DNA from 3 places in the Pseudomonas sp. WHRI 8519 genome. Region 3 is predicted to be linked to each of the others. Evidence: predicted binding sites of a transcription regulator. Region 3 holds the regulator's gene; each other region holds the start of a gene.
The links. The regulator sigma-54, encoded in region 3, starts transcription at its own class of promoters, with help from an activator protein. The targets are predictions, from matches to a motif close to ANTGGCATNNANNTTGCTNT.
Positions count from the first base shown of each region.

Region 1 (7,673 bases), 2.5 Mb from region 3:
CAAGGCGGCATTGCGGCAGATACCCACCGACCCACCCGGTTCCCGCACCCCTAGGTCGAGCTCGGCCAGTTCGCCGCGGCGCAGGTCGAGCAGCACCGCATCACGCGGCGCCACCCACACGGCGTCACTGCCTAGCAGGTAGCGGCGGCTCAAGGCCAGTGAGAGGGTCTCCAGGCGCTGGGCCGGCAGTTGAATGCCGCATTGCACGAACAGGCTGTCGGCGTGCTGGCGAATGGTCGTGCCCGGTGGCGGGAGCACCAGCGGGTATCGGCTGACGCGGGCTCGGTCTACTTGCGTGCTGGCCAGCAATGGGTGGCCGGGGCGCACGACCAAAGCCATCGACTCGCTGTACAGGTGTTCGAACGACAAACCCTGGATCTGCGGGCTGTCGGTCATGCGCCCCACCACCAATTCCAGTTCCCCCAGGCGCAACTGCCCGAGCAACTGTGCACTGGCCCCGGTCACCACGCTGATCAGCAACGCCTCGTGGCGTTGGTGCAGCCGGCACAGCACTTCGGGCATCAGCAGGCCTTCGACCGTGGACAGCACGCCGATGCGCACCTGCGACGGTGCCCGCGCTTCACCGCGCAAGCTGCTCACGCCGTCGCGCAGGGCCTGCACGCTGGGCCCGGCGTAATGCATGAAACGGGTGCCGGCCGGGGTCAGCTCGACCCCTTGGCGGCTGCGCTCGAAAAGTCGCGTTTCGAGCAGGTCCTCAAGCTCCTTGAGGGTCTTGGAAATCGCAGGCTGGCTGATCGCCAGAATGTCGGCGGCCCTGGCCAGGCTGCCCTGCCGGGCAATCTCCAGAAAGCACAGCAGGTGGCGGTACTTGATGCGGGTGTCGAGGTTCATGCGCCAAGCTTACCGCATCGCCACCGGTGGCGTACCCAGGGTTCCTCGCCCCGGTCTTTAGAAGTCGCAATCGGCGGCGCCCGCGCTATCGCTTGTTCAGAAGCACACGCAGAACCAGAGCCGGGATCAGGCCAGCGCCACTTCCACTGCCTCCCCGTTCAGCCGTACCGGCCAAACACGTAAGTGCTGGCTGGCATCTTCCAGACAGGCCCCGCTGTGCAGGCTGAAGTGCTGCTTGTACAGCGGGGCTGCCACCACCAGCTCACCCTGCAGGCTGCCCACCAGCCCGCGGCCAATGATGTTGGCCCCCGAGCGTGGGTCGCGGTTGTCCACCGCGTACAGGCTCTGCGCCTGCCCCGGCAGGTAGAACAGGGCGACCTGGATGCCATCGAGCCAGACCACCACACCGGAGTCGGCGACCAGGTCAGCGGTGTGGCACACCGCTTGCCAGTTGGGTTGCTTTGCCACAGCAGCATTGGACAGGTTCATCAGACAGCCTCCTCGACGGTAGGGATCAGGTGCAGGGGTGCAGCGGGGCGACGTTGTTCACGCTCGCGGACGAAGTGCACGTCCGGGTCGGCGCGTCGATCGTTGACGAAGGTACGGAAGCGCTTGAGCTTTTCCGGATCGTTGAGGGCATTGGCCCATTCGCACTCGTACTGCTCGACCACATGCTGCATCTGCGCTTCCAGCTCGGCAGCCAGGCCCAGGCGGTCTTCGAGGATCACCTGCTTGAGGTAGTCCAGGCCGCCGTCCAGGCTTTCACGCCACACCGACGTGCGCTGCAGCTTGTCGGCGGTGCGGATGTAGAACATCAGCACGCGGTCGATCAGGCGTACCAGGGTCTCGTCGTCCAGGTCGGTAGCGAACAGCTCGGCATGGCGTGGGCGCATGCCGCCATTGCCGCAGATGTAGAGGTTCCAGCCTTTGTCGGTGGCGATCACGCCGATGTCCTTGCTTTGCGCCTCGGCGCATTCGCGGGTGCAGCCAGAAACCGCGAACTTGAGCTTGTGCGGGCTGCGCAGGCCCTTGTAGCGGGCCTCCAGGCGCAGCGCCATGGCGACGCTGTCCTGCACACCGTAGCGGCACCAGGTGCTGCCTACGCAGGACTTCACCGTGCGGGTCGATTTGCCGTAGGCGTGGCCAGTCTCGAAGCCGGCCTCGATCAGCTCGCCCCAGATCAGCGGCAGCTCGTGCAACTGGGCGCCGAACAGGTCGATGCGTTGGCCGCCGGTGATCTTGGTGTAAAGGTCGTACTTCTTGGCCACCTGACCGATCACGATCAGTTTGTCCGGGGTGATTTCGCCGCCGGGAATGCGCGGCACCACCGAATAGGTACCGTTTTTCTGCATGTTGGCCATGAAGGTGTCGTTGGTGTCCTGCAGCGGCACCAGGGCAGGGTCCATGATCGGTTGGTTCCAGCACGAAGCGAGGATGTTGCCCACCGCCGGCTTGCAGATGTCGCAGCCGACATGGCCCTGGCCATGGCGCGCCAGCAAATCATTGAAGGTGCGTATGCCACCCACCCGCACCAGCCCGTACAGCTCCTGCCGGGTGTAGGCGAAGTGCTCGCACAGGCGCTTGTCCACGGCCACGCCACGGGCGGTGAGTTCATGCTCGAACACTTGCTTGAGCAGCGCCGCGCAGCCGCCACAGCCGGTGGCAGCCTTGGTGCAGCCCTTTACCGCAGCCAGGTCGGCGCAACCACTGTCAATCGCTGCGCAGACTGCGCCCTTGCTGACGTTGTGGCACGAGCAGAGGGTCGCGCTGTCAGGCAGCGCATCGGCGCCCAGGGCTGGTACGCCGCCGCTTTGCGGCAGGATCAAGGCCGCCGGGTCGGCAGGCAAGGCGATGCCGTTCTGGGCGTATTGCAGCAATGTATCGTAGTAGCTGTTGTCGCCCACCAGCACGGCACCGAGTACGTGCTTGCCGCTGGCATCGACCACCAGCCGGCGATAGGCGGCATTGGCCTCGTCGATGAAGCGGTAGCTGCGCGAGCCCGGCGTGGCGCCATGAGCATCGCCGATGGAGCCGACATCGACGCCCAGCAGCTTGAGCTTGGTCGACATGTCGGCCCCGGTGAATTCCTCAGCCGCTTCGCCCAACAACAGCGCCGCGACGTTGCGCGCCATGCTGTAGCCCGGCGCAACCAGGCCGAACACGCTGCCGTTCCACGAGGCGCATTCACCGATGGCGAAGATCCGGGGGTCGCTGGAGCGGCAGTGGTTGTCGACCACCACCCCGCCGCGGGCGGCGATCTCCAGGCCGCAGGCACGGCCCAGGGCATCCTGCGGGCGGATACCGGCAGAGAACACCACCAGGTCGGTTTCCAGGTGTTCGCCACCGTCGAAATTCATCCGATAGCGGTAGACCTCACCGTCGCTGATCGACTGGGTGGCGCGCGACAGGTGCACGCCTACGCCCAGCGCTTGGATCTGCGCCTTGAGCGCGGCGCCGCCTTCAGCATCCAGTTGCACCGGCATCAGCCGTGGCGCGAACTCCACCACGTGCGCTTCCAGGCCCAGGGACTTGAGGGCATTGGCCGCCTCAAGGCCCAGCAGCCCGCCGCCCACCACCACGCCACGGGTGGCATCGACGGCTGCGGCGCGTATCGCGTCGAGATCGTCGAGGGTGCGATAGACCAGGCGGGCGTTGCCGCTGGAGCCCTCGATTGGGGGCACGAAGGGGTAAGAGCCGGTGGCCAGGACCAGATGGTCGTACCCGTAGCGGCCTTCGGCGGTCACCACTTCACAGCGCTCGCGGTCGATCTGCAGCACCGCTTCACCCAGGTGCAGGTGCACCCCGTTGGCGCCATAGAAACCCTGCTCGCACAGGGCCAGGGTTTCGGCACAGCTGCCGCTGAAGTATTCAGACAGGTGCACGCGGTCGTAGGCGCGCTGGCGCTCCTCGCCGAACACGCGCAACTCGAAGCGCGCCAGCGCGCCGCGTTCGACCAGTTGCTCGACGCAATGGTGGCCCACCATGCCGTTGCCGACGATGACCAGTCGCTCTCGTTGCCCGCTGCTCGCTGTTGCCTTCATAAGCCGATCCTCGATCAAAAAAAAGCGCCTGGAGCCGAAGCTCCAGGCGCCTTTGCCTGTATTCATCACGGAGTGCCCCCGGTTGATCGCCGTTGATCAGTGGGGCTTGTTGTGCTGGAGATAAAGCAGGGAATGTGCCAGTTACCTCGCCTGTCGCGGCCCTCTCGCCGGCAACCCGGCGCATACAGGGGCTTCGCTGGCATTTGGCCCTGTGCTGCAGGAGTGAAAGCCGGCTTACCGACCTTCGAGCCAACCCGAACCACGCACATTCACGGTGCATTGCTCCCCATCCTGGAGCACTTCAATACACATCCCGGCGATAACGCCTGGCCTTGCTCAAGGCCTGCATATAGGCATCGGCATCCACACCACCGTGCTCGGCAATGATCTCGCGCAGCACTGCATCCACATCCTTGGCCATGCGCTGAGCATCACCGCACACATAGAAGTAGGCCCCCGCCTCCAGCCACTGCCACACCTGCGCACCCTGCTCACGCATCCGCTGCTGCACATAGATCTTTTCTGCCTGATCGCGGGAGAACGCGGTGTCCAGGCGCAGGTGGCCGCTGGCCTGCCAGGCCTGCAACTGCGCCTGGTAATAAAAATCCGTGGCTGCACATTGCTCGCCGAAGAACAGCCAGTTATGCCCTTTTGCCCCCCGCGCCTCACGCTCTTCGAGAAACGCACGAAACGGCGCGATGCCTGTACCGGGGCCCACCATGATCAGCGGCACGTCATCGTCTTCAGGCAGGTGGAAATGCCGGGATGCCTGGGGAAAGATCGCCACTTTCACAGCCTGCCCCCGGTCAGCGAGGAAGCTCGAACTCACCCCTTTTCGCTGGCCATAACGCACGGTAGAGACGGTCAGATGCACCTGGCCGGGGTGGGCCAATGGGCTGGAACTGATCGAGTACAGGCGCGGTTGCAGGGGTTTGAGCAACTCGAGCCAGGTTGCCAACGGCAGGTCTTGTGGAAACGCGCGCAGCACGTCGGCCAACTGCCGGCCCCATAGCCAATCCTGCAGGGCTGCCGTGCGTTCAGGGTGCAACAGGTGCCGGAGGTCTTCAGCCTGCTGGCTGAAGACCTGCAGTTGCTGAGGGGTGACCCTGGCAATTTCCAGGTGCGACGCCAAGGCCTGGGCCAACGGCATGGGCGGCTGGCCCTTGAGGTCGACCAGGGCCTGGCCGTCCTGCTGCATGAGCGCCAACAACTCCTCCACCAGCGCCGGGCAGTTGCGGGGCCACACGCCCAGCGCATCGCCCACCGCGTAGGTGAAGCCGCTGCCGGGAAGCTCGAACACCAGCTGGCGGGTTTCCTTGCTTGAACCGGGGCCACTGAGCAGGGTGTTTTCCAGCAGCGTCGCCGCCCACGGCCGTTGCTTGCTGTACGGCGCAGCGGCGTCGGCCTGATTGACCGGGCGCGCCACGGCAGCGCTGCCCAGCTGGGGCAACAGCGCGTCGAGCCAAGTGGCAAAGGCCTCATCGAAATCCGGTTCACAGTCGACCCGCGGCAGCAGGCGGCGCCCCCCAAGTTCGGCCAGGCGCTGATCGAGCTTGCGACCAAAGCCGCAGAACTGGGCGTAACTGGAGTCGCCAAGGGCCAGCACCGCATAAGGCAGCTCAGCGCAGTGGGCGCCCTCCTCGCTTTGCAGCGCCCGCCAGAACCCGGTGGCGCTGTCCGGCGCATCACCATCGCCAAAGGTGCTGGCAATCAGCAGCACACTCGCCGCGCCTTGCAACTGGCTTGGGCTGATCGCCTCCATGCAACTGAGCTGCACCTGCAGCCCTGCGCCGCGCAAACGCTCTGCGCAGCGCTCGGCCAGCGCCTCGCCGTTGCCGGTTTGCGAGGCCCACAGCACCTGATGCCGGGCCGTGGCGGGGAGCAGCGCCGCTGCTGCCGGCTGCTGGGCGTACAGGCCGGCCAGCAGCCCATCCACGAACGACCGGCGCGAGGCCGCCAAGGGCGCACTGGCCGGCAAACGGGGAACCCCTTCGGCTCGCGCCTGGTCCAGGCCGAGCAGAAAGCCCTGCAGGTAATGGCGTTCGTCTTCGGCCAGTACGGGGGCTGGGAGGGTGTCCAGACCAAGCAGGCGAGAGAGGATCGCGGTCGGCATACGGGCAGGCTCCGGTGCATGGGTGGTGGTGCCAAGGTCCAGGGCATCGATGCGTTCTCCAGCAACCCGCTCGAGGGCCACGGCGCAGTGCTTGAGGGCAGGCTGCAGCGACAGCGGATCGACCGCATCGCAGGTCACGGCATTGATTGCCAGTTGCTCGCCGATCACATCGTTCCAATGGAATGGCGCGAAGCAATTGCCCGGCATGACCCGGTCGCTGACCCGCGCCGGCAGCACGGCCTGGCCCCGGCGCGAGCGGATCGCCACCTGGTCCCGGCCCTGGATGCCCAGCCGGGCGGCATCCTCGGGATGCAGCTCGACGAAGGGGCCGGGCTCCAGCCTGTTCAGGGCCGGCACCTTGCCGGTCTTGGTCAGGGTGTGCCATTGGTGTTGCACGCGCCCGGTATTGAGCACCAGTGGGTAGTCGGCGTCGGGCAGCTCCGGCGCGGGCAGCCAGGGCCGGGCGAAGAAGCGGGCCCTGCCACTGGCGGTGGGGAACACCGGGGCAGCGCATGCGCCGTCGTCGATGTAACGCACCGGGCTGCGGTCGTCCACGCGGCCGGGCGGGCAAGGCCACTGGTACGGCTTGTCGCGCAGTTGCGGGTAGCCCACCCCACGCAGGTCGTAGCCGGTGAGCGGGTTGTAGAAACGACGGATTTCGTCGTACACCGCTTCAGCGTCGGCGTAGTCGAAGGCTTCGGCGTACCCCATGGCACAGGCGACCCGGGCGATGATCTGCCAGTCCGGCAAGCTCTGGCCCGGTGCCGGCACGGCGCGAGGCATCAGTGTGAGGTTGCGTTCGCTATTGATCATCACACCCTCGCCTTCAGCCCAGAGTGCCGCGGGCAGAAGAATGTCGGCGTATGGGTTGGTTTCGGTGTCGAGAAAGGCATCCTGGGTGATCACAAGCTGCGCCTGGCGCAGGCCATCGATCACCTGCTGGCGGTTGGCGACGCTGGCCACCGGGTTGCTGCAGATGATCCAGCAGGCTTTCACTTCGCCGGTTTTCATCTGCTCGAACAGGGCTACCGTGCCCTCGCCGCTTTCTGCCCGCAGGCTGCCGGGTGCCAGGCCCCATTGCGCTTCGACAAACCTACGGTCGGTGTCGACCAGCGCCGAGCGTTGGCCCGGCAGCCCCGGCCCCATATACCCCATCTCGCGGCCACCCATGGCATTGGGCTGGCCGGTCAGCGAGAACGGCCCGCTGCCGGGGCGGCAGATGGCGCCGGTGGCCAGGTGCAGGTTGCAGATTGCGTTGGTATGCCAGGTGCCGTGCACGCTCTGGTTCAGGCCCATGGTCCAGCAGCTCATCCACTCCCCTGCACTGCCGATCCATGCGGCAGCCTGGCGGATATCATCTTCTGCAAGGCCGGTGATGGCGGCGACGCGCTCAGGCGTGTAGTCCTCGAGGAAGGCCGGCAGCGCCTCCCAGCCCTCGGTGTGGCGAGCGATGAAGTCGGGGTTGGTCTGGCCATTGCGGTGCAGCAGATGCAACAGGCCGTTGAGCAGTGCCAGGTCGCTACCGGGGCGCACTTGCAGGAACAGGTCGGCCTTGTCGGCGGTGGCGGTGCGGCGTGGGTCGACCACGATCAGCTTCGCCCCCGCCTTGATCCGGTCGAGCAGGCGCAGGAAGAGGATCGGGTGGCAGTCGGCCATGTTGGCACCCA
Region 1 is NZ_CP167996.1:1,438,897-1,446,569, reverse strand. Features, by position in the region: gene pcaQ (pca operon transcription factor PcaQ) at 1-852, opposite strand, end outside; gene nirD (nitrite reductase small subunit NirD) at 979-1,341, opposite strand; gene nirB (nitrite reductase large subunit NirB) at 1,341-3,893, opposite strand; gene ABRP30_RS06555 (bifunctional nitrate reductase/sulfite reductase flavoprotein subunit alpha) at 4,195-7,673, opposite strand, start outside.
Region 1: a site for sigma-54 is predicted at 4,016-4,035, ahead of nirB (nitrite reductase large subunit NirB). Genes of this name have one in related genera too.

Region 2 (7,673 bases), 1.5 Mb from region 3:
AGGCTTTCAGGAAAAATAGCGGATTATCAACATCAGGCCGGAAGCAAGCACGGCTACATTCACGAGTTTGATAAACCGCTCTCTGGACATATTCAGCGTCAGCCGACGCCCTACTGCGATACCTATCAACATGCCTGGAGCCAGGACCAGAGCGAGCAAAAGCAGACTTGGATCCAGGTAAACCCCAGCAATCACAAAGAATCCGACGCGAGTCAATGTACTTAAACCGATCAACGTCGTCTGTGTGATGCGCAACGCATCTGGATCCCGGAGTCGACCGCCGAGGTAGATGGCATAGATAAAACCACCGCTACCGAACAGTGCACTAAAGACTCCGCCAACCGCTCCGAATGGGATTGATAACATAGGGGAGAACTGGCGGTTAGTCTGCCGTCTCCGGAGCGAATAAATACAGTATCCGACCACAAAGACGCCCAACGCCAGTAGCAGAATATCGGGTTTTGCATTGAGAAGTAGGGTAGCGCCTATCAGACTACCGACCACCATGAGTGGCACCAGGCGCTTAAGTTCGCTCCAATCAGCCTTGCTGCTATCGCGACTGACATTGATCACTGCTGCACACAGGTCCATCAATGCCAGCAGCGGAACAATCTTCGAGACAGGTATGAAGATTGCCAATATTGGGCTGGCTATCAATGCAGTACCGAATCCTGCAATACCAAATACGACATAGGCCAATAGAATCACTGCAAACATTGAGGCCAAGCCAGGCAGACTAACTTCTAAAATGTCGATCATATCAAGGTCCTTTTTTCTTTTTTGTCTGGCGGTTCCTGCCAATCAGGAAAAGGTTCCTGCGCATCGAATGATGCATCAATACGACCAAAGAATTAATAGCTCGCAGACACTACCAATAGGAATTTTTAGCACGTACATGTTACATGTAGGACACTTCATACGTCACATGACGAAAGTGCTTACTTTGACACTGAAAGATCCCCACGGAAATTTCGGATCATAGATATAAATCTTGTTCAGAAAGGGACAAGATGCGCTCAAACCCCAAAAAAAACGCCCCCGGCCTTTCGACCGGGGGCGTTTTCATTCAGCCTGAGCTAACTCAGTTCTTGGCTTTCTTGGCAGCGCGGGTACGCTCGCCTTCGTCCAGGATCTTCTTGCGCAGACGGATCGACTTCGGCGTGACTTCGCACAGCTCGTCGTCCTGGATGAATTCCAGGGCCTGTTCGAGGGTGTGGCGAACTGGCGGAACCAGGGCGATGACTTCGTCTTTGCCCGAAGCACGCATGTTGTCGAGCTTCTTGCCTTTGGTCGGGTTCACGCCCAGATCGTTGTCACGGCTGTTCAGACCGATGATCTGACCGTTGTAGATCTCCTGGCCGTGCTCGACGAACAGCTTGCCGCGCGCCTGCAGGGTTTCCAGGGAGTAGGTCAGCGCCTTGCCGGTCTCGACCGATACCAGTACACCGTTGAGGCGGCCGGACATCTGGCCCGACTTCATGGTGTCGTAGCGATCGAAGATCGAGGTCAGGATGCCTGCACCGTTGGTCAGGGTCAGGAACTGGTTACGGAAGCCGATCAGGCCACGGGCTGGAATGTTGTACTCCAGGCGAACACGGCCCTTGCCATCCGGAACCATGTTGGTCAGGTCGCCTTTACGCAGACCCATCTCTTCCATCACCTTGCCCTGGGATTCCTCAGGGATGTCGATGGTGACGTTCTCGAACGGTTCCTGCTTGACGCCATCCACTTCGCGGATGATCACTTCAGGACGGCCCACGGCCATCTCGAAGCCTTCACGGCGCATGGTTTCGATCAGTACCGACAGGTGCAGTTCACCACGGCCCGATACCTTGAACTTGTCAGGGGAATCGGTTTCCTGAACACGCAGAGCAACGTTGTACAGCAGCTCTTTGTCCAGACGGTCCTTGATGTTACGGCTGGTGACGAACTTGCCTTCCTTGCCGCAGAACGGCGAGTCGTTGACCTGGAAGGTCATCGAAACGGTTGGCTCGTCAACGGTCAGCGGCTTCATCGCTTCGACGGCAGTCGGGTCGCACAGGGTGTCGGAGATGAACAGCTCGTCGAAACCGCTGATGCAGACGATGTCGCCAGCCTGGGCTTCTTCGACGTCGACGCGGTGCAGGCCGTGGTGGCCCATCAGCTTGAGGATACGGCCGTTACGCTTCTTGCCGTTGGTGTCGATGGCGACGACCGGGGTGTTCGGCTTCACGCGGCCACGGGCGATACGGCCAACGCCGATGACACCCAGGAAGCTGTTGTAGTCCAGTGCCGAGATCTGCATCTGGAACGGGCCTTCACGGTCAACGTCCGGCGCGGGTACGTTGTCGACGATCGACTGGTACAGCGGGGTCATGTCTTCGGCCATGGCGGTGTGGTCCAGGCCGGCAATGCCGTTCAGGGCCGAGGCGTAGACCACTTTGAAGTCCAGCTGCTCGTCGGTTGCACCGAGGTTGTCGAACAGGTCGAAGATCTGGTCCAGAACCCAGTCAGGACGTGCGCCCGGACGGTCGACCTTGTTGATCACGACGATCGGCTTGAGGCCGGCTTCGAAGGCCTTCTTGGTCACGAAGCGGGTTTGCGGCATAGGGCCGTCCTGGGCGTCGACCAGCAGCAGCACGGAGTCGACCATGGACATTACACGCTCAACCTCGCCACCGAAGTCGGCGTGGCCGGGGGTGTCGACGATGTTGATGTGGTAGCCGTTCCAGTTGATGGCGGTGTTTTTCGCCAGAATGGTAATGCCACGCTCTTTTTCCTGGTCGTTGGAGTCCATCACGCGCTCGTCGTTGAGCTCGTTACGTTCCAGGGTGCCGGACTGACGCAGGAGTTTGTCGACCAGGGTGGTTTTACCATGGTCAACGTGGGCGATGATGGCGATGTTACGCAGATTTTCGATCACAACTGTATCTCGATCAGAGGATTCGGTTGCCGCCAGTCTAGGCGGCCAATATGAAGGTAAAAGGCTCAGCGGGCCCGGCGGTCGGGAGGGCGATGGCGGATGCTGCCGCCATACAGCCCTGGGGTCTTATGCCGGACGATAAACACGCACATTGGCATGTCCCTCACTGAGCAGGTGGTGTGCGTGCAATCGGCTCATCACACCTTTGTCGCAATACAGCAAGTACTGGCGGGTTTCATCCAGCTGCTTGAACTTGCTGTTGATCGCGTAGAACGGCATCACCTGAACTTCGATACCCTCGAGCACCAAAGGCTCGTCTTCCTGGGCGTCAGGGTGGCGGATGTCGATCACGATCTGGCCTGGCAATGCTTCGCTGACTTCCTCGATTTCCACGTCCTTGCCCAGCTCGTCGATCACGTGGTCGATCGAGATGAACTTGGCACGTTCGAGGGCGCGCTCCAGCACGGCCATGTCGAACTGCTTCTCTTCATGCTCCATGCGGTGACGCTTGGCATGGGTGGTGGGGTTCACCGAGATCACGCCGCAATATTCAGGCATGTGCTTGGCGAAGTCGGCGGTGCCGATTTCGTTGGCCAGGTCGATGATGTCCTGCTTGTGGCTGGCCAGCAACGGGCGCAGCACCAGCTTGTCGGTGGCCGAGTCGATGATCGACAGGTTTGGCAGCGTCTGGCTGGACACCTGGGAGATCGCCTCGCCGGTGACCAGCGCATCGATTTCCAGACGATCGGCCATGCGCGCAGCGCCGCGCAGCATCATGCGCTTGAGGGTCACGCCCATGTAGCTGTTGTCGACCTTGTTGAGGATCTCGCCGACCACTTCTTCGAACGGCACGCTGATGAACAGTACGCGCTGGCTGCTGCCGTACTTTTTCCACAGGTAGTGGGCCACTTCCATCACGCCCAGTTCGTGGGCCCGGCCGCCGAGGTTGAAGAAGCAGAAATGGGTCATCAGGCCGCGGCGCATCATCTGGTAGGCCGCCACGGTGGAGTCGAAACCGCCGGACATCAGGACCAGGGTCTGCTCCAGGGCCCCCAGCGGGTAGCCGCCGATGCCTTGATGCTGATTGTGGATCACGTACAGGCGCTGGTTGCGGATTTCGATGCGCACCGTCACTTCAGGCTGCTTGAGCTCGATGCCGGCGGCGCCGCACTGCTGGCGCAGCTGGCTACCCACGTAACGGTCGACGTCCATCGAGGTGAAGTCATGGTGGCCGCCCCGCTTGCAGCGCACGGCGAAATACTTGCCGGCCAGCAAGTGACCGAAGTGCTGCTTGCACTTGGCGACGATATCGTCGAAGTCACCGAGCGGGTATTCCTCTACCTGCAGGAAGTGGGTGATCCCCGGGGTGCAGGTGAGGCGCTCGATCATCTCGCGCTGGACTTTTTCGTCTTCGACGCGGGTGACCACTTCGAGGTTGTCCCAGACACCATCGACCGCGAGCTCAGGGTCGAGGTCCTTGAGCACGTTGCGGATGTTCTTGCCGAGCTGGCGGATGAAGCGCTTGCGCACCGGCCGGCTCTTGATGGTGATTTCTGGGAAGACTTTGACGATAAGTTTCATTGGTTAACAGCGCGCGCAGGGCCTGCCGAAAAATGAGGGGCGCGAATTATATCGGAAATTGCTCAGGATTTGACCAACTTTTGTACAGAAGGTCGGATTTATATTGCCGGTACTGGCCTCATCGCCGGCAAGCCAGCGCCTGGGGGACATCGGCAGGCCTCACGACCGGCGCCTTATCTGTGCGAGCAGGCGCGCCGGCGATGAAGCCCCTAAAGGAAGCACACGGCCCCAACCGTGCACGCAATTGGTGCGCCAGTAACAAAAACCGCATCGTAAGGGTGCGCTTTTCCCCGACAACCCGGCCTCAAATGCCCGTAAACGCCCCTTTTTATCCCGGCCTCGCCATTTTCGGGCACTGGCATGCAATTTGCTCCCTTGTGAGGCAGGTAAGCTTGGCCGACTATCCGCGCCCGGCAACACCCTTTTTTCCAGGGCAGCGGCCCACCGCGCTCTAGACCATCCGGAGGACAACATGTCGAAGTCGGTTCAACTCATCAAAGATCATGACGTCAAGTGGATTGATCTGCGTTTCACGGACACCAAAGGCACTCAGCATCACGTGACCATGCCAGCGCGTGATGGCCTGGACGAAGACTTCTTCGAAGTCGGCAAGATGTTCGACGGTTCCTCCATTGCTGGCTGGAAAGGCATCGAAGCCTCCGACATGATCCTGATGCCGGTTGACGAGACCGCCGTCCTGGACCCGTTCACCGAAGAGCCGACCCTGATCATCACCTGCGACATCGTCGACCCTTCGAGCATGCAGGGCTACGATCGCGACCCACGCGCAATCGCCAAACGCGCTGAAGAGTACCTCAAGAGCACCGGCATTGGTGACACCGTCTTCGCCGGCCCAGAGCCTGAGTTCTTCATCTTCGACGAAGTGAAGTTCCAGTCGGACATCTCCGGCTCGATGTTCAAGATCTTCTCCGAGCAAGGCTCGTGGATGACTGGCGCTGACGTGGAAGGCGGCAACAAAGGCCACCGTCCAGGCGTCAAAGGTGGCTACTTCCCAGTTCCGCCGTTCGACCACGACCACGAAATCCGTACTGCCATGTGCAACGCACTGGAAGAAATGGGCCAGACCGTTGAAGTTCACCACCATGAAGTGGCGACTGCCGGCCAGAACGAAATCGGCGTCAAGTTCAACACCCTGGTGAAGAAAGCTGACGAAGTACAGGCCCTGAAGTATGTCGTGCACAACGTTGCCGACGCATACGGCCGTACCGCCACCTTCATGCCGAAGCCACTGTACGGCGACAACGGCTCGGGCATGCACGTGCACATGTCGATCTGGAAAGAAGGCAAGAACACCTTCGCCGGTGAAGGCTATGCCGGTCTGTCCGAAACTGCCCTGTACTTCATCGGCGGTATCATCAAGCACGGTAAGGCACTGAACGGCTTCACCAACCCGTCGACCAACTCCTACAAGCGTCTGGTTCCAGGCTTCGAAGCCCCGGTAATGCTGGCCTACTCGGCACGCAACCGTTCGGCCTCGATCCGCATTCCTTACGTCGGCAGCCCTAAAGCCCGCCGTATCGAAGCGCGCTTCCCGGACCCATCGGCCAACCCGTACCTGGCTTTCGCCGCCCTGCTGATGGCTGGCCTGGACGGTATCCAGAACAAGATTCACCCAGGCGATGCTGCCGACAAGAACCTGTACGACCTGCCGCCTGAAGAGGCGAAAGATATCCCGCAAGTTTGCGGCAGCCTGAAAGAAGCGCTGGAAGAGCTGGATAAAGGCCGTGCGTTCCTGACCAAGGGCGGCGTGTTCTCCGACGACTTCATCGATGCCTTCATCGAGCTGAAGTCCGAAGAAGAGATCAAAGTCCGTACCTTCGTGCACCCGCTGGAATACGAGCTGTACTACAGCTGCTGATCTGATCGGCGCCTGGCGTCGATGAAATCACCGAAAACGGCCTTCTTCTGAAGGCCGTTTTTGTTTTTCGACTGCCCGAATCGGACGCATCCTACAAGCAGAACTCGCCATCCAAATCCACAATCAGGTCTCCATCCACAGGAGATCACCATGCAACGCGCCACCTTTGTGCTCGCCATCACCTTCGGCCTTCTCGGCTGCCAGGCATCATCACCTTCTGAGCCAGAATTCCAGCCCTTGCTTTCCAGTATCGAGCAGCGCCTGGACCTGGCCACCTCGGTAGCGGTACACAAATGGGACCACCACCTGCCCGTGGAGGCCCCCGAACGCGAGCGGCAGGTGCTGTCAGGTGTCCAACAGATGGCACCGGACTACGACCTGAGCCCTGAGCGCGCCGCTGCGTTCTTCGCTGACCAGATCGAAGCCAACAAGCTGATCCAGTACACCCTGCGCGATCGCTGGGCAATGCTAGGGCAACGCCCGCCGGCTAAACCGCTCGACCTTGCCAACCAGATTCGCCCCCGCCTGGACCAACTCCAGGCGACGCTCCTGTTCGAACTGGCCCGGTTTGACCAGCAACGCTACCCAGACTGCAGGCATGAACTCGCCCGCGCCTTGGCGCGACGCACCAACGACCCTTTACGCCACCAGGCGCTGGTGCGCGCCACCTCACAGCTGTGTGTCGAACACTAGCCACGGCTATGCTCTATATTGGTGCGCAATGACACGCATTGCGCCGCCGATCACACCAAAACAGGTCACGTGAAACGGTAAATCAGAGTCTTCTGTTCCGAATAAGCGCAATTACAGGTCTTTATCAGAGAATTCCGCTTCTTTTCGGAGCCTTGGTTTGTTTCTTGCATTTTCCAGGCATCAGCGGATCCATAGCGCGCTCGTCCTTGGCCCGACCAAGGACCCGCCAGCGCCAAAAGAGGTCAACGACGCCTTATGACCATCAGCGATGCACAGCACCGTCTGCTACTGGACAACCTGACCACAGCTACGCTCCTGCTCAACGCCGAGCTGCGCCTGGAGTACATGAACCCGGCTGCGGAAATGCTCCTGGCCGTGAGTGGCCAGCGCAGCCATGGGCAGTTCATCAGTGAACTGTTCACCGAATCGTCCGAGGCGCTCAACTCGCTGCGCCAGGCGGTCGAACAGGCGCACCCGTTCACCAAGCGCGAAGCCCAACTGACCTCGCTGACCGGGCAGACCATCACGGTCGACTATGCCGTGACGCCCATCTTGCACCAGGGCAACACCCTGCTGCTGCTGGAGGTACACCCGCGTGACCGCCTGCTGCGCATCACC
Region 2 is NZ_CP167996.1:408,173-415,845, reverse strand. Features, by position in the region: gene ABRP30_RS01945 (sulfite exporter TauE/SafE family protein) at 7-759, opposite strand; gene typA (translational GTPase TypA) at 1,082-2,902, opposite strand; gene thiI (tRNA uracil 4-sulfurtransferase ThiI) at 3,029-4,483, opposite strand; gene glnA (type I glutamate--ammonia ligase) at 4,956-6,362, shown strand; gene ABRP30_RS01925 (chorismate mutase) at 6,513-7,055, shown strand; gene glnL (nitrogen regulation protein NR(II)) at 7,311-7,673, shown strand, end outside.
Region 2: a site for sigma-54 is predicted at 4,838-4,857, ahead of glnA (type I glutamate--ammonia ligase). Genes of this name have one in related genera too.

Region 3 (7,673 bases):
AAATGAGAACGACGCAAATGACCCAGAACCTGATGCAGCGCGGCAAGGCCATCAAGCTTGCCGTGTTCGATGTGGACGGCGTGCTCACCGATGGCCGCCTTTATTTCCTCGAAGATGGCAGCGAATTCAAGACGTTCAACACGCTCGACGGCCAAGGCATCAAGATGCTGATGGCGTCGGGGGTGACCACGGCGATCATCAGCGGACGCAAGACCCCGGTGGTCGAGCGTCGCGCGAAAAACCTCGGCATTCCCCACCTGTTCCAGGGCCGCGAGGACAAACTGGTGGTACTCGACGGCCTGCTCGCGGAACTGGGCCTAAGCTATGAGCAGGTCGCGTACCTGGGCGATGACCTGCCAGACCTGCCAGTCATTCGCAAGGTCGGCCTGGGTATCGCCGTGGCCAACGCCGCACCCTTCGTTCGCCAGCACGCCGACGGCGTGACCCAGGCACGCGGTGGCGAGGGTGCCGCTCGCGAGTTCTGCGAGCTTATCATGCAGGCCCAGGGCACCCTGGACGCTGCCAACGCCAACTACCTGTAGGTTGCCCATGTTCAGCAAGAAAGCCCGCAATATTGCGCTGCTCGCGGTGATCGCCGCCCTGCTGGCGGCAATAGGCTACTGGAATGTCAGCCCCGAGAGCTTCCTCGACAAGCCGGTAGCTCAGGTCGACGAAAGCGCGATCGACTATTATGCGATCAACGCCCACAGCGTACAGTTCTTGCCAGATGGCAAGCTGCAGTACGAAATGACCGCCGACAAGGTCGAACACCTCAAGGCCACCGAGGTCACACTGGTGACCACGCCCGACCTGCACATGTACCGGGGCACCGAATACCCCTGGCACATCCAGAGCGTGCGCGCCGAGGTCAACCCGGACGGCACCGAGGTCGAGCTGATCGACAAGGTGCGCGTGGCCCGCACCGATGAGAAGCAGCGTGAAACCATCATTACCAGCTCACGCATGACCGTGTTCCCGCAGAAGCAATATGCGCAGACCGAGCAAGCCGTTAGAATCGACGGCGCCGGTGGCACAACTACGGGCAAAGGAATGAAAGCGTATTTGAAAGAAGGCAGGATGGACCTGCTCTCTAACGTAAGAGGACAGTATGAGGCTCGTTAAAACCCTCCCCCTTTTGCTCAGCCTGAGCGCAGCACTGGGAAGCGCGAGCGCCTTCGCCCTGCCGACCGACCGTGACCAGCCTATCCGCATCCAGGCCGACAACGCGCACCTGGACGACAAGCAAGGCGTAGCCACCTACACCGGTGACGTGATCATCACTCAGGGCTCGATGATGATCAAAGGCAATACCGTGACCATGACTCGCGCCGCCAACGGTGACATCGACGTGGTCACTTCGGTGGGCAACCTGGCTTATTTCGAGCAGCAACAGAGCGCTGCAAAGCCTGACAAGATGAAAGGCTGGGCTGTGACCATCCAGTATCAGGCGCAGAAGGACACAGTGATCCTCACCGACCGCGCCAAGGTCGAAAACGAAGGCAACACCACCGAAGGCGAAAAGATCGTCTACAACACCAAGTCCCAGGTTGCGACCGCCGGTCGCGGCGGCAACGTGACCCAGCCACGTCAGCGCATCGACATGGTGATCCAGCCGAAGAAGAAGGCCGAGTAAATGGCAACCCTCAAAGCCCAGCACCTGGCCAAGAGCTACAAAGGGCGTCAAGTCGTGCGTGACGTCAGCCTGTCGATCGACAGCGGCCAGATCGTCGGCCTGCTCGGCCCCAACGGCGCCGGCAAGACCACCTGCTTCTACATGATCGTCGGCCTGGTACAGGCCGACCAGGGGCGCGTCCTCATCGACAACCTGGATGTCAGCCACCAGCCCATGCATGGCCGTGCACGCGCCGGCATCGGCTACCTGCCGCAGGAAGCCTCGATCTTCCGCAAGCTGTCGGTGGCCGACAACATCATGGCCATCCTCGAGACCCGCAAGGAACTCGACCGCGAGGGTCGTCGCAAGGAGCTGGAGAGTCTGCTGCAGGAGTTCCACATCAGCCACATCCGCGACAACCTCGGCATGAGCCTTTCCGGCGGCGAGCGTCGCCGTGTCGAGATCGCACGCGCCCTGGCGACAGCCCCCAAGTTCATCCTGCTGGACGAACCCTTCGCTGGCGTCGACCCGATTTCGGTCGGTGACATCAAGCAGATCATCCACCACCTCAAGGCCAAGGGTATCGGTGTACTGATCACCGACCACAACGTGCGTGAAACCCTGGATATCTGTGAAACCGCCTACATCGTCAACGACGGGCAACTGATCGCCGAGGGCGACGCGCAGACCATCCTGGCCAACGAACTGGTCAAGGAAGTTTACCTGGGTCACGAGTTCCGGCTCTGATTCAGGACGCGCCTGGAGCACTGATTTAGCGCCTTGAATGGGCTTAAGTTGTTACAGTACTCTAGGCAAACGCTACAATTTAAGGCATAAAACTTGCTTGAAATTGGCGCTCCGGCGCCCTCGTGTAGTGGATGGCGCATGCGCGCCGGCGAACAAGGTATTAGCCCCTGCCATGAAACCATCGCTCGTCCTAAAAATGGGCCAGCAACTGACGATGACCCCGCAGTTGCAACAGGCCATCCGCCTACTCCAGCTCTCTACCCTGGACCTTCAGCAGGAAATCCAGGAAGCGCTGGAGTCCAATCCGATGCTCGAACGCCAGGAAGACGGCGAAGACTTCGACAACAGCGACCCGATGGCGGATAACGCCGAGAGCAAACCGGCCGCCGAAGCCCAGGACAACAGCTTTCAGGAAAGCACCGCCAGTGCCGAGAACCTGGAGGACGGTGAGTGGAACGAGCGCATCCCCAACGAGCTTCCGGTCGATACGGCCTGGGAAGACATCTACCAGACCAGCGCGAGCAGCCTGCCGAGCAACGATGACGACGAGTGGGACTTCACCACGCGCACATCCGCCGGCGAAAGCCTGCAAAGCCACCTGCTGTGGCAACTGAACCTGGCACCGATGTCCGATACCGACCGCCTGATCGCCGTCACCCTTATCGACAGCATCAACGGCCAGGGTTACCTGGAAGACACGATCGAAGAGATCTGCGCCGGTTTCGATCCGGAGCTGGACATCGAACTGGACGAAGTCGAAGCGGTACTGCACCGTATCCAGCAGTTCGAGCCAGCAGGTGTCGGCGCACGCAACCTGGGCGAGTGCCTGTTGCTGCAACTGCGCCAACTCCCGGCCAACACACCGTGGATGGCCGAGGCCAAACGCCTGGTCAGCGAGTTCATCGACCTGTTGGGCGGGCGCGACTACAGCCAGCTGATGCGCCGCATGAAGCTCAAGGAAGACGAACTGCGCCAGGTGATCGAGCTGGTTCAGAGCCTCAACCCGCGCCCAGGTTCGCAAATCGAGTCCAGTGAGCCGGAATACGTGGTGCCCGATGTAATCGTCCGCAAGGACAGTGATCGCTGGCTGGTCGAGCTGAACCAGGAAGCGATCCCGCGCCTGCGGGTCAATCCGCAATACGCCGGCTTCGTCCGCCGGGCCGACACCAGCGCCGACAACACCTTCATGCGCAATCAGTTGCAGGAAGCACGCTGGTTCATCAAGAGCCTGCAAAGCCGCAACGAAACGCTGATGAAAGTCGCCACGCAGATCGTCGAGCATCAGCGCGGCTTCCTCGACCACGGTGACGAGGCCATGAAACCGTTGGTGTTGCATGACATCGCCGAAGCCGTGGGCATGCACGAGTCGACCATCTCGCGGGTGACCACCCAGAAGTTCATGCACACCCCACGCGGCATCTACGAACTGAAATACTTTTTCTCCAGCCACGTCAGCACCTCCGAAGGCGGAGAATGCTCGTCCACGGCAATCCGCGCGATCATCAAGAAACTGGTTGCGGCGGAAAATCAGAAAAAGCCATTGAGTGACAGCAAGATCGCTGGTTTACTGGAGGCACAAGGCATCCAGGTAGCCCGTCGCACCGTCGCCAAGTACCGCGAGTCCCTCGGCATCGCACCGTCGAGTGAGCGCAAGCGACTGATGTAGCGCCTGAGATATGCCACAGCGTTTGTGGGGCAGGTGCAAGACCTGCCTCTTTATGCACGGGCAACAAAGGAGAAGCTGTATGCAAGTCAATATCAGTGGACAGCATGTAGAAGTCACCCAGCCGCTGCGCGATTACGTGCTTGAAAAGCTCGCCCGGGTGGAAAGTCACTTCGACAAGATCACTAACGTGCAGGTCATCATGAAGGTCGAGAAGCTGCAGCAGAAGGTCGAAGCGACCCTGCAGATTCCTGGCTCAGAAGTGGTTGCCAACGCCGAACACGAAGACATGTATGCAGCGATCGATGCCTTGGCCGACAAGCTCGACCGCCAACTGAAAAAACACAAGGAAAAACAGCAAAGTCTGCTGCAAGGTGCAGCTGCCCGCTGATCCCCTCATCCATGATCCGACTTGAAACCATCCTGACCCCCGACCGTTCCTTGGTGAACGTGTCGGGTGGCAGTAAGAAGCGCGCTTTGGAAAAAGTCGCCAACCTGATTGCCAATCAAAAAACCGAGCTGAAGATGCCCGAGCTGGAGATGCAAGACGTCTTCGAAAAGCTGATCGCTCGTGAAAAGCTCGGCTCCACAGGCTTCGGCAATGGGATCGCCATACCTCACTGCCGCCTCGCAGGCTGCACTTCGCCCGTTAGCGCACTGCTGCACCTGGATGCTCCGATCGACTATGACGCCATCGATGGCGCGCCTGTCGACCTGCTGTTCGTCCTGCTGGTGCCGGAGGCTGCCACCGACGCCCATCTGGAACTGCTGCGCCAGATCGCCAGCATGCTGGATCGCAAGGAAGTTCGCGAGCGCCTGCGTGCCGCCAACAGCAGCGAGGCCCTGTACCAGGTAGTCCTGGACGCACAGAACGAGCACTGAACATGCGCCTGATCATCGTCAGCGGCCGGTCCGGCTCCGGCAAGAGTACCGCCCTCGACGTGCTGGAAGACAACGGCTTTTACTGTATCGATAACCTCCCTGCCGGCTTGCTGCCGCAGTTGGCGGAAAACGCGTTGATCCATACAGAATTGCTGCAGCCGAAAGTGGCAGTGTCCATCGATGCCCGCAACCTGCCAAGCCACCTGTCACGCTTCCCCGAATTGCTCGCCGAAGCGCGTGGCCGGCATATCCAGTGCGATGTGCTGTTTCTCGATGCCGACGAGGACACGCTGCTCAAGCGCTTCTCCGAAACACGCCGGCGCCATCCGCTGACGAATGCGGATCGCTCACTGGCCGAAGCGATCCGCGTTGAAAGCGAATTGCTGGGGCCAATCTCCGATCTTGCCGACCTGAAGATCGACACCACCAGCCTCAACCTTTACCAGCTGCGCGACTCGATCAAGTTGCGCCTGCTCAATCAGCCTGAGCCGGGCACCGCATTCCTGGTCGAATCGTTCGGCTTCAAGCGTGGCATGCCGGTCGATGCAGACCTGGTTTTCGATGTGCGCTGCCTGCCGAACCCATACTGGAAGCCCGAACTGCGTGAGCATTCCGGCCTGGATCAGCCGGTTATCGATTACCTTGCCGCGCAGCCGGATGTCGAAGAGATGTTTACCGACATCTCGACCTACCTGCTCAAGTGGCTGCCCCGCTTCGCTGCCAGCAACCGCGCCTATGTCACCATCGCCATTGGCTGCACAGGCGGCCACCACCGCTCGGTGTACCTCACCGAGCGCCTCGGCCAACTGTTGCAACAGTCCCTGAAAAACGTCCAGGTCCGCCACCGCGACCTCTAGCCCACAGGATCAGCACCACGATGCCCGCCCGCGAAATCACCATCATCAACAAGCTGGGCCTGCATGCCCGGGCGGCCGCCAAGTTCGTCGGCGTGGCCGGGCGCTTCCCCTGCCAGGTGCGGGTGGGCCGCGCACCAGACAAGCTGGTGGACGGCAAGAGCATCATGGCCGTGATGATGTTGGCGGCAGGCAAAGGCACCCAGGTGCACCTGCACACTGAAGGCGAGCAGGACGACGACGCGCTGGAAGCGCTGGTAGCCCTGATCAACAACTACTTCGACGAAGGCGAATAAGCCGCTAACTCCAGGCTGGCCTCATCGCTGGCAAGCCGACGCCCTCATCGTGGACTGCCGATTCGGGGGGCCGGCTTACCGGTGACAGAGCAGTTGATGCCAATTCAAGACATCGCCGTGTCCATCACCATCATCAAGCAAAAACCGACGCACAGGCCGACGCTGGCCAAACGGTGATGCCCATTGCTGCGCGACTCGGGGATGATTTCCTGGGTCACCACCAGCAGCATGGCCCCGGCCGCACAGGCCAGGCCCAACGGTAACAGCAGCTCGGCGACATTCACCAGCCAGGCACAGACCACCGCTGCCAGTGGTTCCACCAACCCCGACGCCGCACCGATCAGAAACGCCTTGAACCGAGGCATCCCCGCCCCCGCCAGCACCAGCGCAATGACCAACCCTTCGGGAACATCCTGCAAGGCAATGCCCATGGCGAGGCTGTCAGCATCGGTCATGCCGCCACCGGCCGACACGCCGATGGCCATGCCTTCGGGGATGTTGTGAGCGATGATCGCGATCACGAACAGCCAGATCCGCGCTGCAATCACCGGTTGGTTCCCGGTGCCGACCAACGCCTCGGGCGAAGCACCGGACACTTTCAGATCGACGACGAACAGGCACATCGCACCGAACAACAGGCCGAAGCTGACCAGGCCACCCGCCCCCCAGGGGCTGAATCCGATGGACTGAGCGGCATCCAGGCCAGGAATGATCAGCGAGAACGCCGTCGCCGCCAGCATCACACCGGCACCGAAACCCAACAAGGTATCGGCCAGGGCCACCGGCATATTACGAATCACCAGCACCGGCACTGCGCCCAGCGCTGTTCCCAGCGCGCACACTGCGCCGCCCTCGAGGGCGCGCAACATGCGCGGATCCAGGTCCAGCCAGGCGATGCCCCGGGCCACCAGCAGGGCCGTGCCAACCAGGAGCAGCACAGTACCCAGTGCCAGCCGGAACAGGCGCACACTACTGACAGACATCACCTCTGAACGCATACCGGTCCGACTCATTGGCTGGCTTCGATATAACGACGTTCCACTTCGGCCCAGTCAATTACGTTGTAGAAAGCCCCAATGTATTCCGGGCGACGGTTCTGGTACTTCAAGTAGTAGGCATGCTCCCACACATCCAGGCCGAGGATCGGTGTGTTGCCATGCATCAGCGGGCTGTCCTGGTTGCCGCTGCTCTCCACCACGAGTTTCTGTTCACCATTCACGCTGAGCCAGGCCCAGCCGCTGCCGAAGCGGGTCAGCGCGGCTTTGGTGAAGGCCTCCTTGAACGCCTCGAAACCACCCAGCTCAGCCTCGATGGCCTTGGCCACCAAGCCCTGTGGCTGGCCGCCGCCCTTGGGCGACATGACTTTCCAGAACAGCGAATGGTTGGCGTGACCACCGCCATGGTTGGTCACCGCCCCTCGCAGGTTTTCCGGTAGCTGTTTGACCGCAGCAACCAGCTTCTCAACCGGCCAGTCAGCCCACTGGGTACCTTCGACCGCAGCATTGAGGCCGTTGACGTAAGTCTGGTGGTGCTTGGTGTGGTGTATCTCCATGGTCTGGGTATCGATATGCGGTTCCAGCGCATCGTAGGCATAGGGCAAAGCAGGCAAGGTATGAGAC
Region 3 is NZ_CP167996.1:5,012,103-5,019,775, forward strand. Features, by position in the region: gene ABRP30_RS22885 (SIS domain-containing protein) at 1-2, shown strand, start outside; gene ABRP30_RS22890 (HAD family hydrolase) at 18-542, shown strand; gene lptC (LPS export ABC transporter periplasmic protein LptC) at 550-1,122, shown strand; gene lptA (lipopolysaccharide transport periplasmic protein LptA) at 1,109-1,633, shown strand; gene lptB (LPS export ABC transporter ATP-binding protein) at 1,634-2,359, shown strand; gene ABRP30_RS22910 (RNA polymerase factor sigma-54) at 2,532-4,025, shown strand; gene hpf (ribosome hibernation-promoting factor, HPF/YfiA family) at 4,105-4,413, shown strand; gene ptsN (PTS IIA-like nitrogen regulatory protein PtsN) at 4,425-4,904, shown strand; gene rapZ (RNase adapter RapZ) at 4,907-5,761, shown strand; gene ABRP30_RS22930 (HPr family phosphocarrier protein) at 5,782-6,054, shown strand; gene ABRP30_RS22935 (ZIP family metal transporter) at 6,159-7,052, opposite strand; gene ABRP30_RS22940 (superoxide dismutase) at 7,064-7,673, opposite strand, start outside.